4 regions of the Streptomyces sp. NPDC056479 genome follow, and region 1 is predicted to be linked to each of the others. Evidence: riboswitches for the same ligand, from Rfam matches in the RefSeq annotation. Region 1 holds a riboswitch; each other region holds the start of a gene.
The links. Region 1 has a riboswitch for cyclic di-AMP ahead of ACFQ6S_RS23895 (transglycosylase family protein). Riboswitches for the same ligand answer to the same signal wherever they lie in the genome.
Positions count from the first base shown of each region.

Region 2: linked by a shared signal. The riboswitch ahead of ACFQ6S_RS35975 (NlpC/P60 family protein) and the one ahead of ACFQ6S_RS23895 (transglycosylase family protein) in region 1 are both predicted to bind cyclic di-AMP.
Region 3: linked by a shared signal. The riboswitch ahead of ACFQ6S_RS01195 (peptidoglycan DD-metalloendopeptidase family protein) and the one ahead of ACFQ6S_RS23895 (transglycosylase family protein) in region 1 are both predicted to bind cyclic di-AMP.
Region 4: linked by a shared signal. The riboswitch ahead of ACFQ6S_RS16095 (M23 family metallopeptidase) and the one ahead of ACFQ6S_RS23895 (transglycosylase family protein) in region 1 are both predicted to bind cyclic di-AMP.

Region 1 is NZ_JBHTRZ010000006.1:100,840-106,270, forward strand. It holds gene ACFQ6S_RS23885 (septum formation initiator family protein) at 1-211, opposite strand, end outside; gene eno (phosphopyruvate hydratase) at 323-1,609, opposite strand; gene ACFQ6S_RS23895 (transglycosylase family protein) at 1,988-2,677, opposite strand; cyclic di-AMP (ydaO/yuaA leader) riboswitch at 2,682-2,881, opposite strand; gene ACFQ6S_RS23900 (transglycosylase family protein) at 3,091-4,125, opposite strand; gene ACFQ6S_RS23905 (cytochrome P450) at 4,292-5,431, opposite strand, start outside.
Region 2 is NZ_JBHTRZ010000011.1:44,647-50,077, forward strand. It holds gene ACFQ6S_RS35965 (glucarate dehydratase family protein) at 379-1,638, shown strand; gene ACFQ6S_RS35970 (NAD-dependent epimerase/dehydratase family protein) at 1,776-2,834, shown strand; cyclic di-AMP (ydaO/yuaA leader) riboswitch at 2,976-3,180, shown strand; gene ACFQ6S_RS35975 (NlpC/P60 family protein) at 3,189-4,610, shown strand; partial or broken gene ACFQ6S_RS35980 (TIM barrel protein) at 4,666-4,848, shown strand; gene ACFQ6S_RS35985 (hypothetical protein) at 4,862-5,029, opposite strand; gene tgmB (ATP-grasp ribosomal peptide maturase) at 5,098-5,431, opposite strand, start outside.
Region 3 is NZ_JBHTRZ010000001.1:278,526-283,956, reverse strand. It holds gene ACFQ6S_RS01205 (TetR/AcrR family transcriptional regulator) at 1-288, shown strand, start outside; gene ACFQ6S_RS01200 (SGNH/GDSL hydrolase family protein) at 388-1,173, opposite strand; gene ACFQ6S_RS01195 (peptidoglycan DD-metalloendopeptidase family protein) at 1,473-2,417, opposite strand; cyclic di-AMP (ydaO/yuaA leader) riboswitch at 2,422-2,579, opposite strand; gene ACFQ6S_RS01190 (alpha-galactosidase) at 2,887-4,956, opposite strand; gene ACFQ6S_RS01185 (tyrosine-protein phosphatase) at 5,137-5,431, shown strand, end outside.
Region 4 is NZ_JBHTRZ010000003.1:1,029,635-1,035,065, reverse strand. It holds gene ACFQ6S_RS16105 (M16 family metallopeptidase) at 1-312, shown strand, start outside; gene ACFQ6S_RS16100 (M16 family metallopeptidase) at 309-1,697, shown strand; cyclic di-AMP (ydaO/yuaA leader) riboswitch at 1,899-2,061, shown strand; gene ACFQ6S_RS16095 (M23 family metallopeptidase) at 2,075-2,860, shown strand; gene ACFQ6S_RS16090 (GntR family transcriptional regulator) at 3,049-3,744, shown strand; gene ACFQ6S_RS16085 (HPr family phosphocarrier protein) at 3,908-4,189, opposite strand; gene ACFQ6S_RS16080 (GNAT family N-acetyltransferase) at 4,369-5,431, shown strand, end outside.

The DNA.
Region 1 (5,431 bases):
CGGCGCGCTGGGAGACGTACTGCCTTATGGGGTAGGCCAGTGCCACGACGAGGGAGCAGACCACCAGCGCGAGCAGCGCGGCGCGTCCGGTGAGCCGGGAGCGCCGGGCCTGCCGCTTGGTCTGGGAGCGGTAGACACGGGCCGCGGTCTGCTCGCCGAGCAACCGGATCCTGGTCGCGGTGGAGAAACGGTCCCGGTCCTTGACGGCCATCGGCTCTCCGCCTCCCCTTTCACGTGCGTACGTCCCCGCACACGGTACGGGACCGAGTACGGGGACGTACGTACGACTGGCTAAGCCTTACCCAGGTGGGGTCAGCCGGGCTCAGCCCTTGAAGCGCGGGAAGGCGCTGCGGCCGGCGTACACCGCGGCGTCGTCGAGGATCTCCTCGATGCGCAGCAGCTGGTTGTACTTCGCGACGCGCTCGGAACGGGCCGGGGCGCCGGTCTTGATCTGGCCGCAGTTGGTGGCGACGGCCAGGTCGGCGATGGTGACGTCCTCGGTCTCACCGGAGCGGTGGGACATCATGCACTTGAAGCCGCTGCGCTGGGCGAGCTCCACGGCGTCGAGGGTCTCGGTGAGCGAACCGATCTGGTTCACCTTCACGAGCAGCGCGTTGGCGGCGCCGTCGTCGATGCCGCGGGCCAGGCGCTCCGGGTTGGTGACGAACAGGTCGTCGCCGACGATCTGCACCTTGTCGCCGAGCTTGTCGGTGAGGACCTTCCAGCCGGCCCAGTCGTCCTCGAAGAGCGGGTCCTCGATGGAGACGAGCGGGTAGGCCGCCACGAGCTCCTCGTAGTACTCCGTCATCTCGGCGGCGGAGCGCTCCTTGCCCTCGAAGAGGTACTTGCCGTCCTTGTAGAACTCGGAGGCGGCGACGTCGAGCGCGAGGGCGATCTGCTCGCCGGGGGCGTAACCGGCTTCCTTGATGGCCTCGAGGATGAGGTCGAGGGCCTCGCGGTTGGAGCCGAGGTTCGGGGCGAAGCCGCCCTCGTCGCCGAGGCCGGTGGACAGGCCGCGGCTCTTCAGCACCTTCTTGAGGGTGTGGTAGACCTCGGTGCCCCAGCGCAGGGCCTCGGAGAAGGACTCCGCGCCGATCGGGGCGATCATGAACTCCTGGATGTCGACGTTGGAGTCCGCGTGGGATCCACCGTTGAGGATGTTCATCATCGGGACGGGGAGCAGGTGCGCGTTCGGGCCACCGAGGTAGCGGAACAGCGGGAGGTCGGAGGCCTCGGAGGCGGCGTGCGCGACGGCGAGCGAGACGCCGAGGATGGCGTTGGCGCCGAGCGAGCCCTTGTTGTCGGTGGCGTCCAGGTCGAACATCGCCTGGTCGATCAGGCGCTGCTCGGTGGCGTCGTAGCCGACCAGCTCCGGGCCGATCTGCTCGATGACGGCGAGGACGGCCTTCTCGACGCCCTTGCCCTGGTAGCGGTTGGGGTCACCGTCGCGGAGCTCGATGGCCTCGAAGGCGCCCGTGGAGGCGCCGGACGGGACGGCGGCACGACCCGTGCTGCCGTCGTCGAGGCCGACCTCGACCTCGACCGTGGGGTTGCCTCGGGAGTCCAGGATTTCCCGGGCTACGACGACGTCGATGGACGGCACGAGCATCTCCTTCTTCGGATGTGACGCGGGTACGCAGACCGCGGTGGGTACTGCGAGACGAGCCTAACCGGCTCCGGGCGTTCGGCCAGCGGTCGACCGCCCCGTGGACAGAACCGAGAGTAAATTGTTTCCGAACGGAACAAAAACGATCCGCGCTCGGCCCCGTGTCCGGACCCGCGCTCGGACCCGCGCTCGGACCCGCACAAGAAAGAGCCCCGCCCCGGTGCGTACGGGGGAAAACGCACCGAGGCGGGGAGTTCGTGGGGACGGGGGTGGCCCTCACGACGCCTTCACTATGAGGTCCACGGATGTGAAGGCGCTGTGGTTCAGCTGTCGGCCGCGTAGTACCGCGGGCCGCCGGATGTCGCGGCCCGCCGCGCCGGCTTACTTCAGGTGCAGCTGCTGACCCGGGTAGATCAGGTTCGCGTCCTCGACGATGTCCTTGTTCAGCTTGAAGAGGTTCTCCCAGCCGCCCTTGACGTTCTTCTTCTCGGCGATCGAGCTGAGGGTGTCGCCCTTGACGACCTTGTACTCGCCGTCACCCTTCTTGACCTTCTTGCCGGTCGGGGTGGTGACGGTCTTGGTGCTCTTCTTGGCGGCCGGGCGGTCGGCGGAGCGGGAGGCCGACTGCTGCTCGGAGGAGCGGGTGGTGGTCTCGCTGCTCTGCGAGGAACCACTGGCGGAGGAGCCGTTGTAGGCGGCGCTCGACAGGCCGGTGCCGCAGTTCGGCCAGGCACCCTTGCCCTGGCCCGCGAGGACCTTCTCGCCTATCTCGATCTGCTGGGCCTTGGTGGCCTGGTCGGCGGTGGAGGCGTACTGGGTACCGCCGTACGCGGCCCAGGTGGAGGCGGAGAACTGCAGACCGCCGTAGTAGCCGTTGCCGGTGTTGATCGACCAGTTGCCGCCGGCCTCGCACTGGGCGACGGCGTCCCACTCGGAGGCGGTGGCGGCCGAGGCGCTGCCGGCGGCCATCAGCGGGGCGGCGACGGCGGCGGCACCGGTGACGCCGACGACGGCGATGGCGCGAGCGGCCTTGGACGGACGACGGTGCTTGCCCTTGCTGGAAAACAGCATGGTTGGATCCCCTCACCGACGCCTACGAGGTGAGCTGTCGGGTTCGGGCCGGTTGAGTTGCCCGGCCGCGCACGTTCGCCTCTCGGCTCCCGCTGCGCGACTTCACCCCGAGCCGGTTCCGGCCGTGCGGCCCCGAAGGACCTCAACTGCCGGACCCGGCGCAAACCTTGGGTCCCCCGCTCCTGCCTACGGCGCTTGACGCGACGACTGTTCCCGTACGGCCGCCGGCAGGATTCGGCGTGACGGCTGTCGGGGCTCGCACTGGTGGCGAGCGGTCATGACCGTAGACACGCGAATCGGGGAATTACAAAGACGATCAGGGCTTCTGAGATCTATCTCTCACTGCTTTCAAAACGGACATTACATGGCGAAACGTGACGCGAACTGCCGCTGTTTTTCGCCCTGTTCGACCATTATTCGGCAGGGACGTCCAGGGTCTGACCGGCGAAGATGTGGTTCGCGTCGGCGCCGATGGCCTTCTTGTTCGCGTCATACAGCGCGCGCCACCCGCCCTCGAGCTCAAGGGAGTCGGCGATGGAGGCGAGAGTGTCGCCGGGGCGGACGCTGTACGAGGCGTGGCGACCGGAGGACTTGACGGCGCCCTCGACGGCGGCGCTCTCGTCGGCGCTGGGGCCGCGATGACGCCCGGAGCCGGCCGCCGCGTCGTCGATCGACCCGGTGTCGACAAGGCTCCAGGAGCCCGCATCCTGCTCAGAGTTGTCCTGATTGTCGCTCTTGGGGGTCTCTATGGGAGAGCTGTCCGGCGACTGTGAGGCTTCCGAGTCGGGTGACGCATCGGACTTCGCAGACTTGTCGGCCGAAGCGGACGATGAGGGCGAAGACGAGGAATTATCGGGCGATTCGGACGAAGCGTCGGATGAGTCGCTCGGCGAGTTCGAGGCATCGCCGGACGAGGCCGACGCGCCGGAGGACTCGGAATCACTCGATGAATCAGATGAACCCGACGAGCTGGACGAGCTGGACGACTTGGGCGAATCGAGCAATCCGGAGGATCCGGACACCTCGGAGGGCGAGTCCTCCGCCACCCCGGTGTCGAGGTCGACCGAGCCGGACGCCTTGGTGAGCCCGTTGAGCACCGCACAGGTGCCCCAGGGGCTGGTCCCCCGGTCCGCCAGGACGTCCTGCGCCACGGCGATCTGCTGCGAGCGGCTGGCCAGGTCGGGGGTGGAGGCGTAGTCGAGGCCGCCGAACTTCTCCCAGTCGTCCTGGGTCAACTGGAGTCCGCCGTACCGCCCGTTGCCGGTGTCGGCGCTCCAGGAGCCGCCGCTCTCGCACTCGGCGACCTTGTCCCACACATTGCCGTCGGCCGCGCTGGCGCCCGAGGCACCGAGGAGCGGGATGGCGATGGCGGAACCGGTCACCCCGGCCGCGACGAGAAGAGCCGGAGCCTGACGAGGGCGACGGTGACGACCGTTCCCGGAGAGCATGCGGGCGCCTTTCACGAGACAGCAGTGACTGTGGCGCGTGAAACCTGGGCGCCTTGTTGATCCGTGAACGTATAGGCAGACGATCACTTGTCACAAGTTAATGCCGCGTAGATCACGTGAAGATCACAGACTTGAGCGCATGTCACGTTCGCGAGGGCGGACAGACTCACCCAAGCGGGGTGAACTCCACCGGAAGAGTGCGCAGTCCGCGCATGATCAGTCCGCCGCGCCATCTCAACTCCCCCGGATCCGCCGCGAGTCGGAGGTCCGGGAGGCGGGTGAGGAGCGTGCCGAGGGCGGTCTGGCCCTCCAGACGGGCGAGCGGGGCGCCGAGGCAGTAGTGGATGCCGTGGCCGTAACCGAGGTGCTGGTTGTCACGGCGGCCCAGGTCCAGGACGTCCGGGTGGCCGAACCGCGCCGGGTCGCGGTCGGCGGCGGCCAGGACGACGAGGACGGCGTCGCCGGCCGCGATCTGCTGCCCGCCGATGGTGAGCGGCTCGGTGGCGAACCGCCAGGTGGCGAGCTCGACGGGGCCGTCGTAGCGCAGGAGTTCCTCGACGCCGGTCTCGAGGAGGGCGGTGTCGTGGGCGGCCAGGGAGGACTGGAGACGGGCGCGCTGCTCGGGGTGGGTGAGCAGGGCGTAGGTGCCGTTGCCGATGAGATTGACGGTTGTCTCGAAACCGGCGAACAGCAGGATGAAGGCCATGGCCGCGGCCTCGTTCTCGGTGAGGTGCTCACCGTGGTCGGAGGCGCGGATCAGGCCCGAGATGAGGTCCTCCCCGGGGTCGGGGGTGGCGGGGAGTGCCTCGCGCTTGCGGTGGATGAGGTCGGCCAGATACCCGCGCATCTTCTTCACCGACCGCGCGACCCCGCCCCTCGGGCCGCCCTGGTGCCGGATCATCATGCCCGCCCAGTCCCGGAAGTCGTCCTGGTCCTCGCGGGGGACGCCGAGCAGGTCGCAGATGGCGTAGATGGGGAGCGGGAAGGCGAACTCATGGATCAGGTCGGCACTCCCTTTCCGCGCGAACTGGTCGATGAGGTGGTCCGTGAGCTCCTGCACCCGGGGGGCGAACTCGGCGACCCTGCGGGGCGTGAAGGCCTTGGAGACGAGCCGGCGGAGCCTGGTGTGGTCCGGCGGGTCGATGTTGAGCAGATGCGTCATCAGCTCGGCCTTGCGTTCCCCCGGGATACCGGTCTTGCCCTTGGCGTGCGCGGGCTCGTCATGGTGAGCCGGGTTCTTGGAGAGCCGGGGGTCGGCGAGGGTCTGCTTGGCGTCGGCGTACCGGGTGACCAGCCAGGCCTCCAC
Region 2 (5,431 bases), on a different contig from region 1:
GGGGTTTGGTGAAGGCGCCCTCCCGGCATCCGCACATCGTGCCTGCGCGCCCCGGCCAGGTGGTTCACAGGTTCTGCACACCGGGTGCCGTCACGGGACGCCGGACGGGCCCAGCCCCGTAGGGAGCGCCCGCACACCCGACGTTCGACTGGTCGTACGTACGTGCGACCTCCTCGAGTCGCACACAACCCTCGGTGGCTGGTTTTCCCGGGGTGACCCGAAACCGCCCCACGGAGAGCCTCCGTCAGAGGTCCGGCGAGATCCGGCAACCATGTCTTGACATACGACGGGAGCGATTCATAGCTTGATTGATCATCTAGGTGCGTGAAGTGAGTTCACGTACATGCACATGAACCACGGCCTGGAGGCGGTCCGCGCATGAGCAGCACCGACGGCACCCGGATCCGCGAGCTGATCGTCACCCCGATCGCCTTCCGCGACCCGCCCCTGCTCAACTCCAACGGCGTCCACGAGCCCCTCGCCCTGCGCGTCATCCTCCAACTCGTCCTGGAGGACGGCACGGTGGGCCTCGGCGAATCCCCGGGCGGCGCCGCCCGTCTGGAGCGACTGCGGGCGGCCGCGAAGGTGGTCGTCGGCATGGACGTCTTCGACACGACGGCCGTGACGGCCGCGGTCGACGCAGCGCTGCTGCCCACCGTGCCCAGTTCCCACGAACGCGGCTGGACCACCTCGGCGGTGGAGGTCGCCTGCCTCGACGCCCAGGGCAGGCTGCTCGGCCGTCCGGTCAGCGATCTGCTCGGCGGCAGGGTCCGGGACTCGGTGCCCTTCGCCGCGTACCTCTTCTACAAGTGGGCGCAACACCCCGCCCTCGACGGCCGCCCGGCGGTCGGCGACGACTGGGGTGAGGCGCTCGATCCCGCCGGGATCGTCGAGCAGGCCCGGCTGATGCAACAGCGGTACGGCTTCCGTTCGTTCAAGCTCAAGGGCGGCGTCTTCCCGCCGGACGAGGCGATCGCGGCGATCAGGGCGCTGGCGGAGGCCTTCCCCGGCCTGCCGTTGCGCCTGGACCCCAACACGGCCTGGACGGTGGAGACTTCGCGGTACGTGGCACGCGAGCTGGACGGCGTACTGGAGTACCTGGAGGACCCGACCGCGACCATCCCCGGCATGGCCGAGGTCGCGAACGACGCGCCGCTCCCTCTTGCCACCAACATGTGTGTGATCGCCTGGGAGCATCTGAAGCCGGCGATCGAGCAGAACGCGATCCAAGTCCTGCTGACCGACCACCACTACTGGGGCGGACTGCGCCGCACCCGTGAACTGGCCGCCGTCTGCGAGGCGTTCGGCATCGCCCTGTCGATGCACTCCAACTCGCACCTGGGCATCAGCCTCGCGGCCCTGACCCATGTGGCGTCGGCCATTCCCGGCCTCGACCACTCCTGCGACACGCACTACCCGTGGAACTCGGCCGACGACGTGATCGTCCCCGGCGTCCTGGAGCTGCGCGACGGGGCGGTCGAGGTCCCCACCGGACCCGGCCTGGGGGTGGACCTCGACCACGACGCCCTCGACCGGCTGCACCGGCTGTACGTCGACTCGGGGGTGCGCTCCCGTGACGACACCGGCTACATGCGGCGGATCCACCCGGAGTACGAACTGCGACTGCCGCGCTGGTGACCTCGACGCGGTGCCGGACGCCGGCCGCGGCGAGGACCTTGGCGTCCCGAGCGATCGGGCTCCATCGCAGCCATGGCCCCGCACGGGCAACGCCGCTACCGTGATCGACCGGCTTCCGCGCGGGCGAAGGAGTGAGGGTGGGCGCAGACGGGTCGACGGCCGTGTTGGTAACCGGTGGCAGCGGGTTCGTCGGCAGTCATCTGGTGAAGCGGCTGCTGGAGCGCGGTCATCGGGTGCACGCCACCGTACGGAGCTCGGCGGCCACGGCCAAAGTGCGGCCGCTGCGGGAGATGCAGGAGGCGCACCCCGGGCAACTGTCGCTGTTCGAGGCGGACCTGCTGGCCGAGGGTTCCTTCGACGAGGCGATGACGGCGTGCCGGACCGTGTTCCATGTGGCGTCGCCGTTCCGTATGCCGGAGAAGATCAAGGACGGGCGCCGGGACATGGTCGACCCGGCCCTGCTCGGCACGCGCAATGTGCTGGCGGCCATCGAGCGGACGCCCACGGTGGACAGGCTCGTCCTGACCTCGACCGTGGGCGCGATCTTCGGCGACTACGCGGACGTCCTGGAGATGGACGACGGGGTGCTGTCGGAGCGGTACTTCAACACCACCAGCACGGTGGAGAACAATCCGTACCACTACGCGAAGACGGTCGCCGAACGCGCCGCGTGGGACGCGGAGGCCGCGCAGGGGCGTTGGCGCATGGTGTCGGTCAACCCCGGCCTGATCCTGGGTCCGTCCCTCACGCCCACCTCGGAGTCGGGCAGTCTGTTCCTGCTCCAGGAGCTGTTCAACGGCTACTTCTTCTACGGCGCACCGGACTTCAGCTTCACCACGGCGGACGTGCGGGAGGTGGCCGACGCGCACATCGCGGCGGCCGAGAACCCGGACGCGAAGGGCCGTTACATCGTGGCGTCCGAGACCATGACGTCGTTCCACGAGATGTCCCGCATCCTGCGGACCCGATACCCCCGCGATCTCCGCCTCCCGCGCACCGCGCTCCCGCACTGGCCGGTGCGCGTCCTGGGTCCGGCCTTCGGACTGAGCCAGGATTACATCCGCAAACACCTTGGCATCCGGTTCCGGGTGGACAACAGCCGCAGTGTGAGCGAACTGGGCATCACCTACCGCCCGATCGAGGAAACGGTCCTGGATCACTACGAAGCGTGGCGACGTAGACGCACCGCGCAGTAAATCGGGCTCCCGCTCCGCGCAAGCGTCGAAGGTCACAGAAACGTATCGGACATTTAACGCCTCAACCTTCACGGGAGGCGCACAAGTTGGCTAGGTTACGGCTCAGACCGCACGACGATCTCCGGCGAACCCCGCCGGGACGCGCGGCTTCCGCCGAGTCCGGTGCGCCCGCAGGGTTCACTGGAGCCGGGGACCCAACCGAACTTGGGGTGAATCGGCCAACTGCCCCTCGGGGCACAGGCCGTAGGGCACACCTTCCGGAACAACCGCCCGAACCCTCCCCCAGAGCCTGAACGGCCTGGGGGTACCCCCACCGCTAACTCGGTAGGCGGATCAGGAAGGAGTACGTCGCCCATGGCGCCGGAAGGCACCGCGCGGCCGGGGGCTCTCAGCCTCCCCGGCATGCGCAACTCCGCACTCGCGTCAGCGGCCCTCACGTCGGTGGCCCTGCTCGGCCAGACGGCGGGCGCCACCCCCTCGGCGGCGGACGAGACGCCCAGCCGTGAAGAGGTCGGCCGACGCATCAGCTCGCTCTACGACCGGGCCGAGACCGACTCGGGGACCTTCAACGCCACCCGCGCGGCGTCGACGGGACCGCGCAAGCGCGCCGCCCGGCCGGCGGACTTCGGATCCTCGCCCGCCGCAGCGCCCCGGGCCGGCGAGAGCAGGGGCGGCGACCCCGCACTCGACAGCGTCACCCGGCAGTGGTTCGACGTCGCACGCGCAAAGCTGGGTCCGACCGTGCCGGCGGTGCTGCCGAGCGACCGGACGCCGGACCGGCCCGCCCCGCAGCGGCCTCCGCGCGAGCTGGACGGCCCCGACCGGGCGCGGGACTCCTCCGGCCGCCCGGCGCTGGAACTCACGGCCGGGCCGGCCGCCGAGTCGACGTCCGCTCGGGCCATCGGCGCGGCTCCCCTCGCGGAGCTCACCGCCGGCCCGATCGCCGCCCTGCCGCCCGCCCCGCCGGCACCGGGAGCGGACCTTCAGGCCACCCAGGTCATCCCGCCCGTCCTCGCTCTCCCGGCCGGAAACGCCCCGGACACGGCCTGGGACACCGCACCGGCGGCCGAGCCGCAGCAGCGCTCCGCACTGCGGACGACCAAGGAGCAGAACCAGCGCAAGCTGGACCGGGCCCGGCAGTTGCTGTCCACCTACCTCGCGCGGCAGAACGATCCGCTCACGGCGCCGCTGGTCCTGCCCGCGGCTGACAACTGGAGCGCGACGCCGGATCCGATCCAGCCCTCACCCGAGGCACAGTGGCAGGCACTGCAAGCGCAGTCGGCCGCCGACCTCACCACGGTCCCGCCCGGCGCCACGGCCTGGCCCGCGGCCGCGCCGGCCCCCATCGCCGACGTCCTCGCGCTCCCGGTCACGGACCAGACCCTCGGCGCCTACCCCGCCCTCACCTCGACGGGGCCGCAGGACACCCGGTCCATCCGCGCCCTGGAGTTCGCCCGCGCCCAACTCGGCAAGCCCTGCGTCTCGGGCACGACCGGCCCGGAGGCATACGACGGCCCCGGCCTCACCCAGGCAGCCTGGAAGGCCGCCGGCATCAGCCTCCCGCGCACGGCTCAGGAGCAGGCGATCGCCGGCCAGGGGGTCGCCCTGACCCGTCTGGAGCCCGGTGACCTGGTGCTCTTCCATGCCGGGCACGTCGGTATCTACTCCGGGAACGGCATGATGATCCACGCCCCGGGGCCGGGGGCCATCATCCGCGAGGAGTCGATCCACTACGCCGGCGAGGCGGCGATCCACAGCGCGATACGCCCCGCCTGAGCGGTCGACCGGCCATCACCACCCCGTCTCCTTCGAGGCGGGGTGGTCGTGCGTTGCCCGTATCCACCAGCACCTGGACATCGGCCAGGGCGAGATCGACTGGGACGCCTTCTTCGGCACGCTGCGCGAACTGAACGTCGACGGCGTCGCCACGGCCTGCGTCTTCGCCTGGGAGGAACGGGCCGAGGAATCCTCGGCGTTCATGCTGGACCGCATCCGCAAGGAACTGGCCGCGTAGGCCGCAGGGCAGTTCAGGCGGCCTTCAGCGCGAGCGGCAGGGTGCTGAGGCAGCTGTGGAGGGGGCGACGCTCCCTCAAGTGGTGCCACACGGCGGACAGATCGCTCTCGGCGCGCAGCCGCGGATCGGCCAGATTCAGCGTGTCGATCTCCTCCGGAGCGATCGTCCGCCGCGTGGTCATCGCGTCTTCCTCCCCGTCCCGCCGTTGCCCGTATGTCCCTGGCCCGACCCAACGTAGTGCGGGCCGGCTCACCCGCCGCGGCGTTCCGCCCCGCGCTGCGCCAGCCACAGGGCGACCGTCTCCGCGATGGGCTGCCCGGTCTCCAGCTCGACGAAGCCGAACTGGCCGCTCTGGTTGCACTCCAGGAACCACCAGATGCCGTCCTCGTCCTCGGCGAAGTCGAAGGCGGCGTACGCCAGTCCGGCCAGAGTGACGTACTCGTGCACCGACTTGCCGATGCGGTCCGGGACCGGAACCGGTTCCCAGCCGTGCCCGGTGTCGCCGTAGCGGCCGTCGACCTGGTCGGGTTCGGCGGCCTTGCGTGCGGCGAACAGCCGGGGACCCACGCTGGTGAGGCGGATG
Region 3 (5,431 bases), on a different contig from region 1:
GTGGCGCTGCGCGAGCCCGCGCTCCAGGAGGTCACCCGGGACCTGGACCGGCAGTGGAAGGCGGCCATCACCGAGGTCATCGCCGAGGGTGTGGCCGCGGACGAGTTCGGGTGCCCGGACCCCACCGGCGCGGCCCTGCGTCTCACCGCCCTGCTCGACGGACTGGCCGTACAGCTGACGTCGTACCCGGGCGCCGTCTCACGCGCGCGTGCCCTGGAGTGGGTGGATGAGGCGCTGGCGCGGGAACTGGGGCTGGAACGGGCGGCGTTGACGGCGTCCAGACGGTGAGGAGCGCGGGCGCCGAGTTCGTTCCGGCAGACATGCCTGCGGGCCGTACCGATCAGTGATCGGCACGGCCCGCAGGCACCTGTGGCTCGGGAACCGCTCTCAAGCCACCGACTGGATACGCATCTTGATGTCGTCCGGGGACATGGCGCCCTTGGCCGTCACATGGTCCCCCGACGACTCGCCGCGCAGCCGCCGCCCGATCCACGGCACCAGGTACTCGCGCGCCCAGTGGACGTCGTCCCGGCGAACCTCGAGGGTGCCGCGGGGCGGGAGCGGCGGCCAGGGCTGGTCCGGGTCGGCGGGGATCTCCAGGCCGAGGACCTGACCCGCGCGAAGCGCCACGCGTGTGTGGCCCTCGGGGGACAGGTGGAGCCGGTCGCCGTCCCAGGCCCGGCGGTCCTGAACCGTCTTCAGGGACCACAGGTCGAGCACCGGACAGCCGTACCGGTCGGCGATGGCCCGCACATGACCGTTGTACGTGGCGATCTTGCCGCGCAGATGCTTCAGCACGGGCACGCCACGGGTGTCGAAGCCGGTCGTCACCATGACGGTGCCGACGGCGGAGGTGAGCCGGGCGATCGCCCGCTCGAAACGCTCGGCCACCTCGTCGGGGTCGGTGCCGGGCCGGATGATGTCGTTGCCGCCCGCGCAGAACGAGACCAGGTCCGGGGCCAGTTCTACGGCCTGGGGAAGCTGGTCCTCGACGATCTGGTCGAGCAGTTTGCCGCGCACGGCGAGGTTGGTGTAATCGAAGTCGCCCTCGGGGCGCCGGTCCGCGAGCAGGACCGCGAACCGGTCCGCCCAGCCGACGAACGCCCCGCCGGGGCCGGGGTCGCCGACGCCCTCGGTGAAGCTGTCCCCCACCGCGACGTACGACCCGATCACTGATCTGCTGTCACTCTTCGAATCGTCTGCCACATCGGGACATGATTCACCTTCGAATGTGACCTACGCGACCGTAGGAAGGGATTGACGTGCGGTGAGATAAGCCACTCCCCAAGTGTTGGCCAAACCTGGAATAACCCTCTGAGTAGGGGTGTTGAGAGCGCGATTACCGCCATTGAACTCCGGGCACAGCCACCGGATCATGGGCACATATCGTGGACACACCGAAGGCCGGACCCGGGGATCGAGGTCCGGCCTTCGGTTGCGTGTCAGGCAGGTGGCTTTCGCGCGGGCGGCCGTCAGCCGATGGCGACGCCCTTGGAGCCGAGGTAGGCGACCGGGTCCACGTCCGAGCCGTAGTCCGGGGTGGTGCGGATCTCGAAGTGCAGGTGCGGGCCGGTCACGTTGCCGGTCGCGCCGGAGAGGCCGATCTGCTGGCCCGCGGTCACGGTCTGGCCGGCCGAGACGCCGAGCGAGGACAGGTGGGCGTACTGCGCGTAGTAGCCGTCCGCGAGCTGGATGACGACCTGGTTGCCGTACGCGCCACCCCAGCCGGCGGAGACGACGGTGCCCGCGCCGACCGCCTTGAGCGGGGTGCCGGTCGCGGCGGCGAAGTCGACACCGGTGTGGTAACCGCTGGACCACATGCTGCCCGCCACCTTGTAGCCGGTGCCGAGGGAGGCGCCGGAGAGCGGGGCGGAGAAGCCGTTGGCGGTGCTCGTGGTCTCGGCGGCCGTGGTCGCCTTCGCGGCGGACTTCGAGGCGCTCGCGTCGTTCGAGGACGACTTGGGCGAGGACTTCGAGGACGGCTTCGTGGAGGAAGACGGGGCGGAGGACGAGGACTTGGGGGTGCTCGTCGCGGCCTTCTTGCCGCCGATCGTGAGCTTCAGACCGGGGTGGATCAGCGACGGGTCGTCACCGACGGCCGCGCGGTTGTCGGCGTAGAGCCGCTTCCAGCCGCCGCTGACATTCTCCTCGTTGGCGATCTTAGAAAGGTAATCGCCCACCTTCACCGAATAGGTCCGCACGCCGGCCTTCTTCTCGGCGACCTTCTTCTCCGCCTTCTGCCCGGCGACCGGAAGGGACTGAACGGCCTTTTCCGAAACGGACTGCGAGGGAGCGGCGTGGGCGCCGGTGGCCCCCATGAGCGGGAGAGCGAGAGCGGCGCCGCCGGTTCCGGCGACGGCTATGGAGCGGGTGAAGCGCAGGGACTTCGGGCGGCGATGCTTACCCTTCGCGGGCATGGCGAATTCCTCTCCGGCGCCTGCGAGGTGAGCTGTCGGGTGCGGGCTGGAGATGCCCGGTCGCATCGGGACGCGACTTGACCCCAAGCCGTTCCGGAGACCGGAACAGGCGGTTGTACCTGTGGGTCCCCCGCTCCTGCCGTGGACGGGTGAGTTAGCGCGGGATCCGGTCGGCGGCAGGATTAGGCGTCCGTCCGGATTGGTGGCGAACGTAAGCGAGGAAGACGCATGGGAACAAGTGAGGGGTTCCGTCCGAATGCGTTCCTGTTGATCCCTTGTGGGAATTACCGGTCACCCTGAGTGAATTTTCGGGATCCCGTTCGACTCAAAGCCCCTTGAAAAGCATGTGAATTACGTGGACATGACGGGCGACGCACGGTCACGAATATGACGCTCCTCACGTGACACTGCTCCACCTTCCTTCATTCCAGAGCGAGTTGGAATGAAGGCAACAATTCGGACAGAACACCTAGATGCGACGGAGGCGAATAACCGTCGCATCCAGATCGCCACACAGGCGGGCGTTAAGCCCGTGATGTACCAGTACGGCACCTCGGTGAATTTCGCCCGTTTCAAGGCATTCATACGCACTTGTCGGGTCGAGGCCGCGCAGCCGCAGGGCCGGCAGGGGCTCACCGAAGCTCTGAGCCTGGAGCCAGGCGAGGACGACGGTCTCGTCCCCGAGCACGTACTGCACCGCGCTCAGCCCTCCGCGCGGGGGGCGCAGCCGGTAGAGGTCACCGCGCTGCACCAGGGGACGGATCTCCTTGTAGAGCGTCACCCACTCCCGGGCCTCGGCGAGCTCCTCCTCGGTCCACCGCTCCAGGTCGCCGCCGACCCCGAGCACTCCCGCCATGGCACTGACGAAGCGGAAGCGCAGTGAGCTGGCACGGTGATTGAGCATGGTGGTAGGGCTGTCCGTGACCCAGGCCGCCATGACCCGGGCCGGGTGGATCTGGCTGAAGCCGTGCTGGATGGCGAGACGGTCCAGAGGGTCGGTGTTGTCCGAGGTCCACACCTGGTCGGTGCGGCCGAGCACGCCGAGGTCGATCCGTCCGCCGCCGCCCGAGCAGGACTCGAAGGCGACGCCGGGGTGAGCGGCGCGCAGCCGGTCCAGCAGACCGTACAGGGCACGCACATGGTCGACCCACAGGCGCTGCGGATACGGCTCACCGGGCCAGCCGGCGTCGGAGAAGCAGCGGTTGAAGTCCCACTTCACGTAGTCGATCGGGGCACTGGAGAGGAGCCCGTCGAGCTGTTCCCAGAGGTAGTTCTGGACATCGTCACGGGCGAGGTTCAGTACGAGCTGATTGCGGAATTCCGTACGCTTTCGTCCCGTTTGGTGCTGCACCCATTCAGGATGGGCGCGATACAGCTCGCTGTCCGGATTGACCATTTCCGGCTCGACCCAGATGCCGAACTGCATGCCGAGCGCGTGCACGTACTCGGCGAGCGGCTCGAGGCCGGACGGGAAGCGGTCGGGGTTGGGCGTCCAGTCGCCGAGCCCGGCGCGGTCGCTGGTGCGCGTGCCGAACCAGCCGTCGTCCACCACGAACAGCTCGACGCCGATGGCCGCGGCCCGCCGCGCGAGGAGGCTCTGCTGTTCCTCGGAGATGTCGAACTCGGTCGCCTCCCAGGAGTTGAACAGCACCGGCCGGTCCTGGTCGGCGTCGGGGATCACATACGCGCGCTGGTACGCGTGCCAGGCGCGGCTGGCCCCGCCGAAGCCGCCGTCGCTCCACAGGCCGGCGAAGACGGGCGTCGTGAAGGACTCCCCCGCCGCCAGCCGCAGCAGGCCCGAGTCGTCGTGCCCGGCGCCGCCGGTGATCTGCACGCGCGCGTCCGGAAGTTGGGCCACGGCGATGCGCCAGGACCCTGACCAGCCAAGAGCACAGCCGTAGACCTCGCCGCGCTCCTCCGTGGCGTCCGTGTCCAGCGCGACCCACGGCAGGTGCTGATGCCCGGTGTGCCCGCGGCGGCTGCCGATGACCTTCTCGCCATAGGTGAGCGGGGCCTGCGCCAGCCGGGATTCGGCGCCCCAGCGGCCGTGCAGCTGGGACAGCCGCCAGTCCTCCCGGTCGGGCAGCGTCCAGGTGGCCGAGTCGGCGCGCAGCAGCTCCACAGCCGGCCCCTCGTTGTCCAGGCTCACCCAGCGTTCCACGACGTCCCCGCGCATCCGGTGGTGCAGGGTGACGTTCAGCCCGCCGTCACGAAAGCGCAACCGCAGCTCGTCACCCTCGGTCTCGTACCGCACGAAAACCCACTCGGTGCCGCGCCGCCCGTCGCCGCGCACGGACAGCGCGGGGCGTACGAAGCGGGGGCCGCCCTCGACCGGGTACTCCTCGCGCCCGTCGAGCGGGGACTCGAAGGGCCAGTACTCAGGCAGCGGACGTACGGCGAGGGCCTCGGCGTCGGCGAGCGCGATCCGCGGCCCCCAGTGGAGATGCAGCAGCTCGTCACCCTCGGTCAGATGGACGGCGTAACTGCTGGTCGGCCCCGAGAGGAGCCAGGTACGACCGTTGTCGGAGATCTCCAGCATCAAGCCCCCACAGAGACGAACAGGTGCGATCAAGTACCAACATCATCAAGGGCCGAGGGGCCTTGAGGCAACGCCTGTGGATAACTCATTGGCCCTGGAAGCCATGTCGTATCGTCGAGAGCGCACCCCGTCGGCCACACCGCCGAGCCGCGCCGCCGGGGCCGACCGGGAGGAGCCCCCGTGACGCAGCAGATCCCGTCGACCGAGCCTGAATTGGCCGGGGTTCGCAATTTCCGTGACGTGGGTGGACTGCCGACAGTGGACGGACGAAGGGTGCGGCACGGGGTGCTGTTCCGCAGCGGCCATCTCGCGCACGCGACCGCGCAGGACGCCGCTTTCCTCGACTCCCTGGGCCTGCACACGATCTTCGACTTCCGCAACGCAGCGGACCAGAAGCTCGAAGGGCCCGACGTCGAGCTGACGGGCGTGCGCAATCTGAACCTGCCGTTGTCCGACCCGGCGGACGGGGCGGAGT
Region 4 (5,431 bases), on a different contig from region 1:
CAGGAGGGCCCCACCGCCGAGGAGATGGAGCGCGCCCAGGCCCAGCTGGAGCGCGAGTGGCTGGACCGGCTCGGCACGGTCGCGGGCCGCGCCGACGAACTGTGCCGGTACGCCGTCCTGTTCGGCGACCCGCAGCTGGCGTTCACCGCGGTCAAGCGCGTCCTCGACGTCACCGCCGAGGAGGTCCAGGCGGTCGCCAAGGCACGGCTGCGTCCCGACAACCGCGCGGTGCTGGTGTACGAGCCGGTCGCCGCCGAGGACGAGGAACTGGACGCCGCCACCACCGACGAGAACGAGGAGTCGGCCCAGTGACCGAGCTCGCCAGCATGGAGTTCCACCCGCAGCCCCAGGCCGGCCAGGCCCGGCCCTGGGCGTTCCCGGCGCCCGAGCGCGGCAAGCTGGACAACGGCCTGACGGTCCTGCGCTGTCACCGCCCCGGCCAGCAGGTCATCGCCGTCGAGGTGCTCCTGGACACGCCCCTGGACGCCGAGCCCAAGGGCGTCGACGGCATCGCCACGATCATGGCGCGCGCCCTGTCCGAGGGCACCGACAAGCACACCGCAGAGGAGTTCGCCGCCGAGCTGGAGCGCTGCGGTGCCACGCTCGACGCCTACGCCGACCACTCCGGCGTCCGGGTCAGCCTCGAAGTGCCGGTCTCCCGTCTGGCCAAGGCGCTCGGCCTGCTCGCCGACGCGCTCAGGGCGCCCGCGTTCGACGACGCCGAGGTCGAGCGCCTGGTGCGCAACCGGCTCGACGAGATCCCGCACGAGCTGGCCAACCCCTCGCGCCGAGCCGCCAAGGAGCTCTCCAAGGAGCTGTTCCCGGCGACCTCGCGCATGTCCCGCCCGCGCCAGGGCACCGAGGACACCGTCGCCGGCATCGACTCCGCGGGCGTACGCGCCTTCTACGAGCGGCATGTACGCCCCGTGACCTCCACCGTCGTGGTCGTCGGCGACCTCACCGATGTCGACCTCGACGCGCTGCTCGGCGACACCCTGGGTGCCTGGACCGGCTCCCCGGCCGAGCCGCGGCCCGTCCCGCCGGTGACCGCGGACGACACCGGGCGCGTCGTCATCGTCGACCGCCCCGGCGCGGTCCAGACGCAGCTGCTGATCGGCCGTGTCGGCTCCGACCGGCACGACCGCGTGTGGCCCGCGCAGGTGCTCGGCACGTACTGCCTCGGCGGCACCCTCACCTCCCGCCTGGACAAGGTCCTGCGCGAGGAGAAGGGCTACACCTACGGCGTGCGCGCGTTCGGGCAGGTCCTGCGCTCCGCCCCGGACGGCACGGGCGCGGCGATGCTCGCCATCAGCGGCTCCGTCGACACCCCGAACACCGGCCCCGCGCTGGACGACCTCTGGAAGGTCCTGCGCGGTGTCGCCGCCGAGGGGCTGACCGACGCCGAGCGGGACTTCGCCGTGCAGAACCTCGTCGGGGTGGCGCCGCTGAAGTACGAGACCGCGGCCTCCGTGGCGAACACGCTGGCGGACCAGGTCGAGCAGCACCTGCCCGACGACTACCAGGCCACGCTGTACCAGCAGCTCGCCGCGACCGGCACCGTCGAGGCCACTGCCGCGGCCGTGAGCGCCTTCCCGGTGGACCGTCTGGTGACGATCCTCGTCGGCGACGCGGCCGAGATCCGGGAGCCCGTCGAGGCCCTCGGCATCGGCGAAGTCACCGTCGTGGCGGCCGAGTAGACGCGAGACGGCGCCACGCGCGCTGAGGGGCCCTGGTGACGCAAGAGTCACCAGGGCCCCTTTATGCCCGAATTGAGGAGAGGTTGCCTGTCTGGCCTGTGGGATGCGCTACAAAAGCCCTGATCCGTTTGGGGATTGAAAGATGCCCCGTTTAGCGTCTTCCGGGCTGTCCGTCAGGCAGTGCGCCGCAGCCGCGGCACCGGACAGCCATCGCCGAGTCCCCGTACGGCGCGAGCCAGGGGAGCCGGGGACCCATCGAAGTCCCTGGGGTGAATCGGACGCCCGCGCCTGTGCGAGGGGGTCCGTAGGAGACCTTCCTGCTCCGAACCCGTCAGCTAACCCGGTAGGCGAGAAGGAAGGAAAGGACCAGCCACTACATGGCGTTCACCTGCGCCACCGGGAAGAACCGCCCCACCGGGAAGCACCGCCGGCCCAGCCGGTTCGAGCGCACCACCGCCCGCGCTGCCGGCGTCGCCGCGCTCACCGCCACCGGTGTCATAGGCACCCTGGCCGCTCCGGCGCTCGCCGCCGAACCCGCCGCGGAGCAGACCGGCCTCATACCCGCCATCACCGTCGAGAACTCGATCGCCGACCAGCTCGACGCCCAGGCCGCCGCCCAGGAGCGGGCCGCCAAGGAGGCCGCCGCCGCGAAGAAGGCCGCCGAGGAGGCCGCGCGTCTGAAGGCGGCCGAGAAGGCCAAGAAGGAGCGGGAGGCCAAGGAGCGCGCCGCTCGCGAGGCCGAGCGCAAGCGCCTGCTGTCCTACGTCGCCCCGATCGCGGGCTCGTACGTCTCCACCGGCTACAAGGCCGGCGGAGCCGTCTGGTCCTCCGGCAGCCACACCGGCATCGACTTCCACGCCGCCAGCGGCACCACCGTCCACGCGGTCGCCTCCGGCAAGGTCGTCGAGGCCGGCTGGGGTGGGGCGTACGGCAACAACATCGTGATCAAGATGAACGACGGCACGTACACCCAGTACGGCCACCTGTCGTCCATCGGCGTCTCGGTCGGCCAGACCGTCACGCCCGGCCAGCAGATCGGCCTGTCGGGCGCCACCGGCAACGTCACCGGGCCGCACCTGCACTTCGAGGCCCGCACGACGCAGGAGTACGGCTCCGACATCGACCCCGTCTCCTACCTGCGCTCGCACGGCGTGAACATCTGACGCCACCGGCGCACCTCCCCGAAGCCCCGGCTCCCGAGCCGGGGCTTTCGGCGTTTCCGACCCTGATCCGCTGACCAAAAAATATCCATGGATTCCGGCCCTCCGTCGGAAATTCTGGCCGGTTGCAATAGAGTCACTGCGAACACGTCATTCGTCGACGTTTCACGGGGATTAAGCGGAGGTCGGTCATGCGTATTCCGGCGCATTCGGTGTGCACGGCGATCCGGGACGACATCGTGGCCGGTGTCTACGAGCGTGGCGGCCGACTCACCGAGGAAGTCCTCGCCCGCCGTTACGGCGTCTCCCGCGTCCCCGTCCGGGAGGCCCTGCGCACCCTGGAGGCGGAGGGCTTCGTGGTGACCCGGCGGCACGCGGGCGCGTGCGTCGCCGAACCGACCGAGCAGGAGGCCGCCGACCTGCTGGAGATGCGCACCCTCCTGGAACCGCTCGGCGCCTCCCGGGCCGCCCAGCGGCGCACCGAGGCCCATCTGAAGGTCCTGCGCGGCCTGGTAAGGCTGGGGCAGGAGCGGGCCAGGCGCGGAAACAGCGAGGATCTGCGCTCCCTGGGCAGCTGGTTCCACGAGACGCTGGCCCAGTCCTCCGGCAGCCCCGGCCTGTCCTCGGTGCTGACCCAACTACGCCACAAGGTCGCCTGGATGTACGCCGTGGAGGCACCCGTCAACCCCGTCGAGTCCTGGACCGAGCACGGCGCGATCGTGGACGCGGTGGCGCGCGGCGACGGCGAACGCGCCCGCGCGGTCACGGCGCTGCATATCGAACGGTCGCTGTCCTCGCACCGCCTGCGGTTCGGCTCCGGCGGCGAGCGCGCGGAGCGTGTGAGGAATTCGCAACATCCCGTAAACATGCCGAGCCTGCGGCATTAACACAGGCGCCGTATACAAAGAGGGAAAGAAATGGGCGGGGATTATTTATGCTGCCCGTGATCGGGAAATGCGAAGGGCTCGCCCGATAATTCGAGCGAGCCCTTCAGGTGTGCGCGGTGACGTCTTAGAAGCGACGAGCCGCGCGAACGACAATCGAGGCGGCTCAGACCGTCTCGGGCAGTTCCTCGAGACCCTCGGCGACCAGCTTCGCCAGTCGCTCGAGGGCCGCGTCCGCGCCCTCGGCGTCGGAGGCGAGGACGATCTCCTCGCCGCCCTGGGCGCCCAGGCCCAGAACGGCCAGCATGGAGGCCGCGTTGACGGGGTTGCCGTCAGCCTTGGCGATCGTCACCGGGACGCCTGTGGCCGTGGCGGCTCGGACGAAGATGGAGGCGGGGCGGGCATGAAGGCCCTCGGCCCAGCCGACGTTGACGCGGCGCTCAGCCATGTGATGCTGCCCTTCGGTTCTCAGGGTTGTCTAGACCAGTTTCCCACACCCGTGAAGCATGCCGGAACGGGACGGACGTCCCGCCCTTCGGTGACCTTCGGGTCGCGGCCTCGACCCGACGTTCGTCCTCCACAGACTGCCTCGCGCCGTTGTCGTACGCGAGCCGTACTCTGGGCCCCATGCAGAGCGCCTCGGACAGGCACGAGTACCCCGCCCACTGGGAAGCCGACGTGGTGCTGCGCGACGGCGGCACCGCGCGCATCCGCCCCATCACCGTTGATGACGCCGAGCGCCTGGTCAGCTTCTACGAGCAGGTGTCGGACGAGTCGAAGTACTACCGCTTCTTCGCGCCCTACCCGCGACTGTCCGCCAAGGACGTCCACCGCTTCACGCACCACGACTTTGTGGACCGGGTGGGACTCGCGGCCACGGTGGGCGGCGAGTTCATCGCCACCGTACGCTACGACCGGATCGGCGCCGACGGAATGCCCGCGTCCGCGCCCGCCGACGAGGCCGAGGTCGCCTTCCTCGTCCAGGACGCCCACCAGGGGCGCGGCGTCGCCTCCGCCCTGCTCGAACACATCGGCGCGGTCGCGCGCGAGCGGGACATCCGCCGGTTCGCCGCCGAGGTGCTGCCCGCCAACACCAAGATGATCAAGGTGTTCACCGACGCCGGGTACACACAGAAGCGCAGCTTCGAGGACGGCGTCGTACGCCTGGAGTTCGACCTGGAGCCGACCGACCGCTCGCTCGCCGTGCAGTACGCGCGCGAGCAGCGCGCCGAGGCCCGGTCCGTGCAGCGGCTGCTGGTGCCCGGCTCGGTCGCCGTCATCGGCGTGGGCCGCACGCCCGGCGGGGTGGGCCGCAGCGTCCTCGGCAACATCAAGGACGCCGGGTTCACGGGGCGGCTGTACGCCGTGAACAGGGCGTTCCCGGAGGACCTCAAGGAGTTCGACTCGGTGCCGGCGCAGCGTTCCGTGCGGGAGATCGAGGAACAGGTCGACCTCGCCGTGGTCGCCGTGCCGGCCGCCCTCGTCCCCGAGGTCGTCGCCGAGTGCGGCGAGCACGGCGTGCAGGGCCTGGTCGTGCTCTCCGCGGGCTACGCCGAGAGCGGGCCCGACGGGCGCGAGCGCCAGCGCGAACTCGTACGGCAGGCACGCGCGTACGGCATGCGCATCATCGGCCCGAACGCCTTCGGGATCATCAACACCTCCGCCGACGTACGGCTGAACGCCTCGCTCG